Regions from separate parts of the Streptomyces sp. NPDC051740 genome, predicted to be linked through region 1. Evidence: riboswitches for the same ligand, from Rfam matches in the RefSeq annotation. Region 1 holds a riboswitch; each other region holds the start of a gene.
What was found. A riboswitch is a leader RNA that binds a small molecule or an ion and turns the genes downstream of it on or off. The one in region 1 is predicted to bind cyclic di-AMP.
Positions count from the first base shown of each region.

Region 2: linked by a shared signal. The riboswitch ahead of ACIA6T_RS12060 (M23 family metallopeptidase) and the one ahead of ACIA6T_RS00620 (transglycosylase SLT domain-containing protein) in region 1 are both predicted to bind cyclic di-AMP.
Region 3: linked by a shared signal. The riboswitch ahead of ACIA6T_RS22950 (peptidoglycan DD-metalloendopeptidase family protein) and the one ahead of ACIA6T_RS00620 (transglycosylase SLT domain-containing protein) in region 1 are both predicted to bind cyclic di-AMP.
Region 4: linked by a shared signal. The riboswitch ahead of ACIA6T_RS27030 (M23 family metallopeptidase) and the one ahead of ACIA6T_RS00620 (transglycosylase SLT domain-containing protein) in region 1 are both predicted to bind cyclic di-AMP.

Region 1 covers NZ_JBITCL010000001.1:131,084-133,274, reverse strand. The annotation lists gene ACIA6T_RS00625 (polyprenyl synthetase family protein) at 1-594, opposite strand, end outside; cyclic di-AMP (ydaO/yuaA leader) riboswitch at 1,169-1,336, shown strand; gene ACIA6T_RS00620 (transglycosylase SLT domain-containing protein) at 1,342-1,836, shown strand; gene ACIA6T_RS00615 (HAD family hydrolase) at 1,800-2,191, opposite strand, start outside.
Region 2 covers NZ_JBITCL010000005.1:449,146-451,336, forward strand. The annotation lists gene ACIA6T_RS12050 (dihydrofolate reductase family protein) at 1-584, shown strand, start outside; tRNA gene ACIA6T_RS12055 (tRNA-Met) at 648-721, shown strand; cyclic di-AMP (ydaO/yuaA leader) riboswitch at 1,051-1,208, shown strand; gene ACIA6T_RS12060 (M23 family metallopeptidase) at 1,221-2,191, shown strand, end outside.
Region 3 covers NZ_JBITCL010000014.1:17,509-19,699, forward strand. The annotation lists gene ACIA6T_RS22945 (alpha-galactosidase) at 1-750, shown strand, start outside; cyclic di-AMP (ydaO/yuaA leader) riboswitch at 1,065-1,226, shown strand; gene ACIA6T_RS22950 (peptidoglycan DD-metalloendopeptidase family protein) at 1,231-2,175, shown strand.
Region 4 covers NZ_JBITCL010000019.1:18,118-20,308, forward strand. The annotation lists gene ACIA6T_RS27025 (GntR family transcriptional regulator) at 1-161, opposite strand, end outside; gene ACIA6T_RS27030 (M23 family metallopeptidase) at 350-1,123, opposite strand; cyclic di-AMP (ydaO/yuaA leader) riboswitch at 1,136-1,300, opposite strand; gene ACIA6T_RS27035 (M16 family metallopeptidase) at 1,503-2,191, opposite strand, start outside.

The DNA of each region.
Region 1 (2,191 bases):
GTCGGCGCCGGACATCATCGCGCCGAACCGGCAGGCGACGGCGACCAGCGAGCCGGTCTTGCCGCCGAGCACGTCCAGGTAGTGGTCGACCGGGTCGCGGCCGTCCTGCGGTCCCGCGGTCTCCAGGATCTGCCCGGTGACCAGCCGCTCGAACGCCTCGGCCTGCACCCGCACGGCCTCGGGACCGAGGTCGGCCAGGATGTGCGAGGCCCGCGCGAAGAGGAAGTCGCCGGTGAGGACCGCGACGGAGTTGCCCCAGCGGGCGTTCGCGCTGTCGACGCCGCGCCGCACCTCGGCCTCGTCCATCACGTCGTCGTGGTACAGCGTGGCCAGATGGGTGAGCTCCACGACCACGGCCGAGGGCACGACGCCGGGCGCGTAGGGGTCGCCGAACTGGGCGGCGAGCATCACGAGCAGCGGACGGAACCGCTTGCCGCCGGCCCGCACCAGGTGCTGGGCGGCTCCCGTGATGAAGGGGACCTCACTCTTGGTGGCCTCGAGCAGCCCTTCCTCGACAGCCGTCATTCCGGCCTGGACATCGGCTTCCAGAGCCTGGTCCCGCACGCTCAGCCCGAACGGCCCGACGACGGTCACGAGGGGTCTCCTGTCTGCTGGTGTCCACTGGCGGTTACACGGAATGTCGATAGGTCGCTGCCATCACTCAAGTCAGCGTATCCGGTCATGTTTCGATCACCGCCAGCGCCCGGCGTTACGGGCAGGGCGGTACGGGATCAGGAACGGAGTGCTTTTGATCGGTTGATAACAACGGACATTCTTCGGCTTTCCCGGACGTAGCAATCCACTCCTCGACCCGGCTCCGGACCCGCCTGCCGGGCCCCGCCTCGCCACGCGAACCATCCTGCCCGCCCCGGCGTCCGATTTGCCGCAAATGAAGAGCTAATTCACCTTGGCGAAAAATGCGCTCACAGGTAATCCCCAGTGAAGTGGGTCACGCGCGACCCGGCGCCCCCATCGCCCGTCGCCACTCGCCTTTCGCCTTTCCCCGGCGCCGAGTTGACCCTTGGCAGCAGCAAAGGATCAAGCGTCCCAAAACCCCCATCACAAGATCAAACGGCACCTTCTGTGATGCCCGCGCTTGTTCCCGACATGTGCTCTCGCATACGTTCCGGGCCTGCCGGGTGGACGCCTAATCCTGCCGCCGCCCGCATCACACCCGACGACGAACTCGAGACGGCAGGAGTGGGGGACCCAGGTAAGCCGCCGCACCGGACTTCGCACCGGGACGGCTAGGGGTGAAGCCATGCCCGCAGGGGCACGGCCGGGCACTCTCCCGCCCGAACCCGACAGCTCACCTCGCAGGCGTAGGAGAGGAACCCAGACATGCCTGCTTTCGGTCAGCTCAACCGCTTCGGCAACCGCCGCCTCGCCCGTTCCCTCGCCGTCGCCGGCGCCGGCGTCGCCGTGGTCGCCCTGCCGCTGTTCGGCGCGACCGGCGCCTCCGCGGCCACCACCGAGCCGACGGCGCCGACGACCGCCGCCTCCGTGACGGCGTACCCGGACAACCTCGACGGCTGGATCCGCGAGTCGCTGGACATCATGGCGCAGCAGGGCATCCCGGGCAGCTACGACGCCATCCACCGCAACATCATGCGCGAGTCCTCCGGCAACCCGTACGCCATCAACAACTGGGACTCCAACGCCGCCGCCGGCACCCCGTCGAAGGGCCTGCTGCAGGTCATCGACCCGACCTTCGCGGCCTACCACGTGCCCGGCACCGCCTTCGACCCGTACGACCCGGTCGCGAACATCACGGCGGCCTGCAACTACGCGGCCGACCGCTACGGCTCCATCGACAACGTCTTCGGCGCGTACTGAGCCACCCGCTGACGGGCGAGCGTCATCGCCCCGCCGAACAGTCGCTCGAGGACGACGGCCACGCCGTCGTCCTCGTTCGACGTGGTGACCTCGTCCGCCACCGCCTTCAGTTCGGGATGCGCGTTGGCCATGGCGACGCCGTGGGCCGCCCAGGCGAACATGGGGACGTCGTTCGGCATGTCGCCGAAGGCGATCGTCCGCGCCGGGCTCACCCCCAGGTGCTCGGCGGCCAGCGCCAGCCCGGTCGCCTTGGTCACCCCGCACGGCTGGAGCTCCACGGTGCCCGGCCCCGACATGGTGACCGTGGCCAGTGACCCGACCACCGACCGGGCCGCCGCCGCCAACGCGTCGTCGG
Region 2 (2,191 bases), on a different contig from region 1:
CCGAGGCCCCGCGCCTCTTCGGTCCCGGCTCCTACCAGGGCGGCCGGCTGCGGATGGTCGAGACCCGCCAGGTCGGCGACGTCGTCCTGACGCGCTACGAGCCCACCGCCCCCGGCACCGGCCCGCTGCCCTCCGCCGCCGACCACCACTGGCTGGCCCTCGCCTGTGAGCTGGCCGCCGAGTGCCCGCCCTCGGAGACGGCGTTCAGCGTGGGCGCGGTCGTGGTGGCCGCCGACGGTACGGAGCTGGCGCGCGGTCACTCCCGGGAGGGCGCCGACCCGGTGGTGCACGCGGAGGAGGCCGCGCTCGCCAAGACCGACCCCACGGACCCCCGGCTCGTCACCGCCACCGTGTACTCCAGCCTGGAGCCCTGCGCCCGCCGCGCGTCCCGCCCTGCGCCCTGTGCCCGGCTGGTCCTGGACGCGGGAGTGCGGAGGGTGGTCACGGCCTGGCGCGAGCCGGACACGTTCGTGGCGGACGCCGACGGCAGCGGCGTGCTGGCGGCCGGGGGCGCCACCGTCGTCGTCCTGCCGGAGCACGCGGACCGTGCCAAGGCACCCAACGGCCATCTGCTCGGCCGCTGAGACCGGGCCGCCGGTAACGGGTGTGCGCCGTGTCCCGCGGATGGCGTACACTGGTTTCAACGACGCGGGGTGGAGCAGCTCGGTAGCTCGCTGGGCTCATAACCCAGAGGTCGCAGGTTCAAATCCTGTCCCCGCTACTGAAGGCCGAGGGCCGGAATCCAAAGGATTCCGGCCCTCGGTGTTTTCCGTTTCCCGCCCGTCGCGGCCCGCTCCCGCCCGCTCCCCGTTCTCACTCGTTGTGAGCAACCCACCCCGCAGCGCATAACAACTGACGCACGGTCAGAAACCGCCCGTCACCCAAGACGGCCTGAGGTGCGGTCAACTCGCCCGTTTTTGGCCGCTCATGGCGCTTAAGTCCCCCCGGGGATCGTTAACGATCAAGAGGAACGGCTTGGAATACGACCCTCGCGTCTATTAACGTTCGATAACGCAGCGCGGTCGTCCCAGCCGTCACAGAAGGCGGCTCCGTGCGCACGCGCCGAATCCCGCAAGGGAACCGGGGAACCACCACCATGGGGTGAATCGCGTGGATACCGCCGTGGCGACACGGCTCGTATACGCGCGTAGGAGACCTTCCCGCTCCGAACCCGTCAGCTAACCCGGTAGGCGAAGACGGAAGGAAAGGAGCGCGCCCACGTGGCGTCCAACCCGCCTGCCCCCGAAGCCCCGTTCAAGCCGAGCGACACCGTCGCCTACGGCGCCGGCCACACCGACGAGGGCCCCTTCGAGGAGTGGAACCCCACCGCGGAGTCCCTTCGTCCCGTACGCGGCCGGCATCGCGTCTCCAAGCAGCGCGGCGGAGGACTCGCCCGCAGCTCCACCGTCCTGGGCGTCGGCGTCATAGCGGCCGTCGGCGCCGGCGGCATGGCCAGCGCCCAGACCGGCAAGCCGCCGGTCTCGATCTCCATGCCCGACCTCCCCAACGTGGGTTCCCTCATCTCCGACGAGGAAACCCCCGAGGGATCGTCCACCCCCCTCAGCACCCTCGCCATGACCGCCGCCGACACCGAGCAGGGCACCGCCGGCGCCGGTGAGGCGCTGCGCACCCGGATCATGGCCCAGGTCGAGCAGCAGCAGAGCCAGGCCGAGACCAAGGCCGCCGCCGAGGCCGTCGCCGCCGCCGAGAAGCAGGCCGCCGAGGCCGCGGCCAAGGCGGAGAAGGAGGCCGAGGCCAAGGCCGAGGCCGCCAAGAAGAAGGCGGAGGAGGAGGCCGCGAAGAAGGCCGAGGCCGAGCGCCTCGCCGAGCTGGCCAAGCAGTACGCGCTGCCGACCTCCTCGTACACCCTCTCCTCGACCTTCGGCCAGGCCGGCGCCTACTGGTCCTCCGGCTACCACACCGGCCTCGACTTCGCCGCCCCCACGGGCACGCTGATCAAGGCGGTCCACACCGGCACGATCACCTCCGCCGGCTGGGACGGCTCCTACGGCTACAAGACCGTGCTCACTCTCGACGACGGCACCGAGATCTGGTACGCTCACCAGTCCTCCATCAGCGTCAGCGTCGGCCAGAAGGTCAACACCGGCGATGTGATCGGCCGCGTCGGCTCCACCGGCAACTCCACCGGCGCCCACCTCCACCTGGAGGTCCACTCCGGCGGCTCCGGCTC
Region 3 (2,191 bases), on a different contig from region 1:
GTGAAGTGGGACTTCAACCGCTGCTCCACCGACGCCGGGTGGCCGGACGACCCGTACCCGCAGCGGCTGTGGACCGACCATGTGCGCGGCCTGTACGCGCTGCTGGACCGGTTGCGGGCGGCCCATCCGGACGTGGCCTTCGAGTCCTGCTCGGGCGGCGGCGGGCGGATCGACCTGGGGGTCCTCTCCCGTACCGACCAGGTGTGGACCTCGGACAACACCGACCCGCTCGACCGGCTCGCCGTCCAGCACGGCTTCAGCCAGCTCCACCCGGCCCGGGTGATGGCCGCCTGGGTCACCGACAGCCCGAACGCGATGCTCAACGGACGGGTCAGTTCGCTGCGCTTCCGGTTCGTCAGCGCCATGGCGGGGGTGCTCGGCGTCGGCGGCGACCTCGCGCGGTGGACCGGGGAGGAGCTCGCCGAGGCGCGGGAGTGGGTCGCGCTCTACAAGGAGATCCGGCCCGTCGTCCAGCGCGGCGACCTGTACCGGCTGCGGCCCCCGGAGGGCGGACTGAGCGCGGTGCAGTACGTCCTCGGCGACGAGACCGTCGTCCTCGCCTGCCTCCAGGCGCAGCACTACGGAGAGCCCGTCCCGGCCCTCCGGCTGCGCGGCCTCGACCCGGAGGCGTCGTACGAATGCCGCGAAACCGGCGAAACGTACCGAGGCGCCCTCTTGCTGCACCACGGGCTGCGCACCGGTCTGCGGGGGGATCTGGACGCCGCGGTGGTGCGGCTGCGGCGCCTGTGATCTAACGATTGGGGCGTTCTGTCCGATTAGGAGTATTCGCCATAACGTGCCCCGAAAGGAAGGGAGATGGGGAAGGGGTGCGTGAGCAGCGTCATATCCGTGACGATGCGTTGTCGCCATGCTCACGTAATCCTGTGGAGCCGCAAGGGAATTCGCGGGGAAAAGGGAATCCCGGCTGACGCTCGGTGACGCCGATTCCGCCTTTGGATCACGGAGAAACACGTGCGCGGTGAACCTCGCGCTTGTCCCCCCACGTCCGGGTCGCTTACGTTCGCCACCGATCCGGACGGACGCCCAATCCTGCCGCCGCCCGGAGCCCGTACACACTGACCCGTACACGGCAGGAGCGGGGGACCCACAGGTACCACTGCCTGTTCCGGTTCCCGGAACGGCTTGGGGTTAAGCCGCGTGACAACGCGGCCGGGCATCTCCAGCCCGAACCCGACAGCTCACCTCGCAGGCGCCGGAGAGGAATTCGACATGCCCGCGAAGGGTAAGCACCGCCGTACCAAGGCCCAGCGTTTCACCCGCTCCATCGCCGTCGCCGGAACCGGTGGCGCCGCACTCGCCCTGCCGCTTCTCGGCGCCACCGGCGCGCACGCCGCGACGCCTCAGAGCGCCCCCGAGAAGGCCGTCCAGTCCCTTTCCGTCGCCGGCCAGAAGACCGTCGCCGAAAAGGGCGACGAGACCCGCACGTACACCGTGAAGGCCGGCGACTACCTCGCGAAGATCGCCGAGACGGAGCACGTCGACGGTGGCTGGAAGCAGCTCTACACGGACAACCGTGAGGCCATCGGCGACGACCCGTCGCTCATCCACCCCGGCCTGAAGCTCTCCGTCGACGGCGGGGCCGCCGCGAGCGCGCCGGAGAAGTCGTCCGCCCCGGAGGCCCCGGAGACCCCGCAGGCCTCGGAGCAGGAGGCCGAGAAGCCGGCGGAGCAGCCCTCCTCGGACGCCTCCGCCCAGACCACGAGCACCGACCAGGCCACGAGCACCGACCAGGCCGCGAGCGCCTCCGGTTACAGCTCCCCGGTGCCCGGCGGCGGTCTCGGCACCGCCTACAAGGTGGCCGGCAGCATGTGGTCCAGCGGCTACCACACCGGCGTCGACTTCGCCGTCCCGACCGGCACCTCCCTGAAGGCCGTCGGCGCGGGCACCGTCGTCTCCGCGGGCTGGGCCGGCGCGTACGGCAACCAGGTCGTCATCCGGCTCGAGGACGGCCACTACGCCCAGTACGCACACCTGTCCTCGCTCTCCGTCTCGGCCGGCCAGACCGTGACCGGCGGTCAGCAGGTCGGCCTCTCCGGCTCGACCGGCAACTCGACCGGCCCGCACCTGCACTTCGAGATCCGCACCACCCCGGACTACGGCTCGGACGTGGACCCGGTCTCCTACCTCCGCTCCAAGGGCGTCTCCATCGGCTGACCCCCGCGGCGACCCT
Region 4 (2,191 bases), on a different contig from region 1:
CCCTCGGCCTCCAGCGTGCGCAGCGCCTCCCGGACGGGGACGCGGGAGACTCCGTAACGGCGGGCGAGCACTTCCTCGGTGAGCCGGCCGCCGCGCTCGTGGACACCCGCGACGATGTCGTCCCGGATCGCCGTGCACACCGAGTGCGCGGGAATGCGCATGACGAACCTCCGGATTAATCCCCGTGAAACGTCGACGATTGACGTGTGTTCCGCGACTCTATTGCAATCGGCGGGAATTCACGACGGCGGGCCGGAATCCATGCATATTTTTTGGACAAGTGATGCGGCGGTGCCCGGAAACACCGATGCCCCGGCTCGGGGAGCCGGGGCATCGGGAAGCGGGCGGGTCAGAGGTTCACGCCGTGCGCGCGGAGGTAGGCGACGGGGTCGAGGTCGGAGCCGTAATCGGCGCCCGTGCGGGCCTCGAAGTGCAGATGCGCGCCCGTGACGTTGCCGGTGGCGCCGGAGAGGCCGATCTGCTGCCCGGCGGCCACCTGCTGGCCCACCGAGACGCCGATGGACGACAGGTGGGCGTACTGGGTGTACGTGCCGTCGTGCATCTTGATGACGACCTGGTTGCCGTACGAGCCGCCCCAGCCGGCCTCGACCACGGTGCCGACGCCGACCGACTGGACGGGGGTGCCGGTCGCGGCGTGGAAGTCGACACCGGTGTGACTGCCGGAGGACCACAGCGAGCTGCCGGCCTGGTAACCGGTCGAGACGTACGAGCCGGCGATCGGGGAGACGAAGGTGTTGAGGCGCTCGCGCTCGGCCTCCCGCGCGGCGCGCTCCTTCTCCGCGCGGGCCTCCTCGGCCGCCTCGGCGGCCTTCTCGCGCGCGGCCTCCTCGGCGGCCTTCCGCGCGGCGGCCTCGGCCGCCTCCCGGGCGGCCTCGTGCTGGGCGGCCGCCTGGGCGTCGATCCGGTCGGCGACCGCGTCGCCGAGGGTGACGACGGGCGTGAGGCCGGTCTGTGCGGCAGCGGGCTCGGCGGCGAGCGCGGGGGCCGCGAGGGAGCCGACGACGCCGGTGGTGGTGAGCGCCGCGACGCCCGCCACGCGGGCGGTGCCGCGCTGCGTCCGGCTGGGACGACGGTGCTTGCCCGGGGCGCGGGTGAACGCCATGTACAGGCTGGTCCTTTCCTTCCCTCTCGCCTACCGGGTTAGCTGACGGGTTCGGAGCAGGAAGGTCTCCTACGGGCCCCCTCGCGACACGCGCGGGCGTCCGATTCACCCCAGGGACTGCGGTGGGTCCCCGGCTCCCCCGGCTCGCGCCGTAGGGGGACTCGGCGATGGCTGTCCGGTGCCGCGGGTGCGGCGCACTGCCCGACGAACAGCCCGGATGACGCTAAGCGGGCCGTCTCCCGATCCTCAAACGAATCCCGGTTTTTGTAGCGCATCCCACAGGCCAGACAGGCAACTTCCGCCCCGATTCGGGCATAAGCGGGCCCTGGTGGCTTTCGTGTCACCAGGGCCCCACGCGCGCGTGCGTCCTCGCCGCTCGCTACTCGGCCGTCACGACGGTGACTTCACCGATGCCGAGGGCCTCGACGGGTGCCTTGATCTGCGCCGCGTCACCGACGAGGACGGTCACCAGGCGGTCCACCGGGAAGGCGTTCACGACGGCCGCGGTGGCCTCCACGGTGCCGGTCGCGGCCAACTGCCGGTACAGGTCGGCCTGGTAGTGGTCGGGCAGGTGCTGCTCGACCTGGTCGGCCAGGGTGCTCGCGACGGCCGCGGCGGTCTCGTACTTGAGCGGCGCCACGCCCACGAGGTTCTGCACCGCGACATCGCGTTCGTCGTCGGTGAGCCCGTCGGCGGCGAGCGTGCGCAGCACCGTCCACAGGTCCTCGAGGGCGGGGCCGGTGTTCGGGGTGTCGACGGAGCCGCTGATGGCCAGCATCGCCGCGCCGGTGCCGTCCGGGGCGGACCTGAGGACCTGGCCGAACGCCCGTACGCCGTAGGTGTAGCCCTTCTCCTCGCGCAGCACGCGGTCCAGGCGGGAGGTGAGGGTGCCGCCGAGGCAGTACGTGCCGAGCACCTGCGCGGGCCACACGCGGTCGTGCCGGTCCGCGCCGATACGGCCGATCAGCAGCTGCGTCTGGACGGCGCCGGGGCGGTCCACGATCACGACGCGCCCGGTGTCGTCGGCGACCACCGGCGGAACGGGCCGCGGCTGCGCCGAGGAGCCGG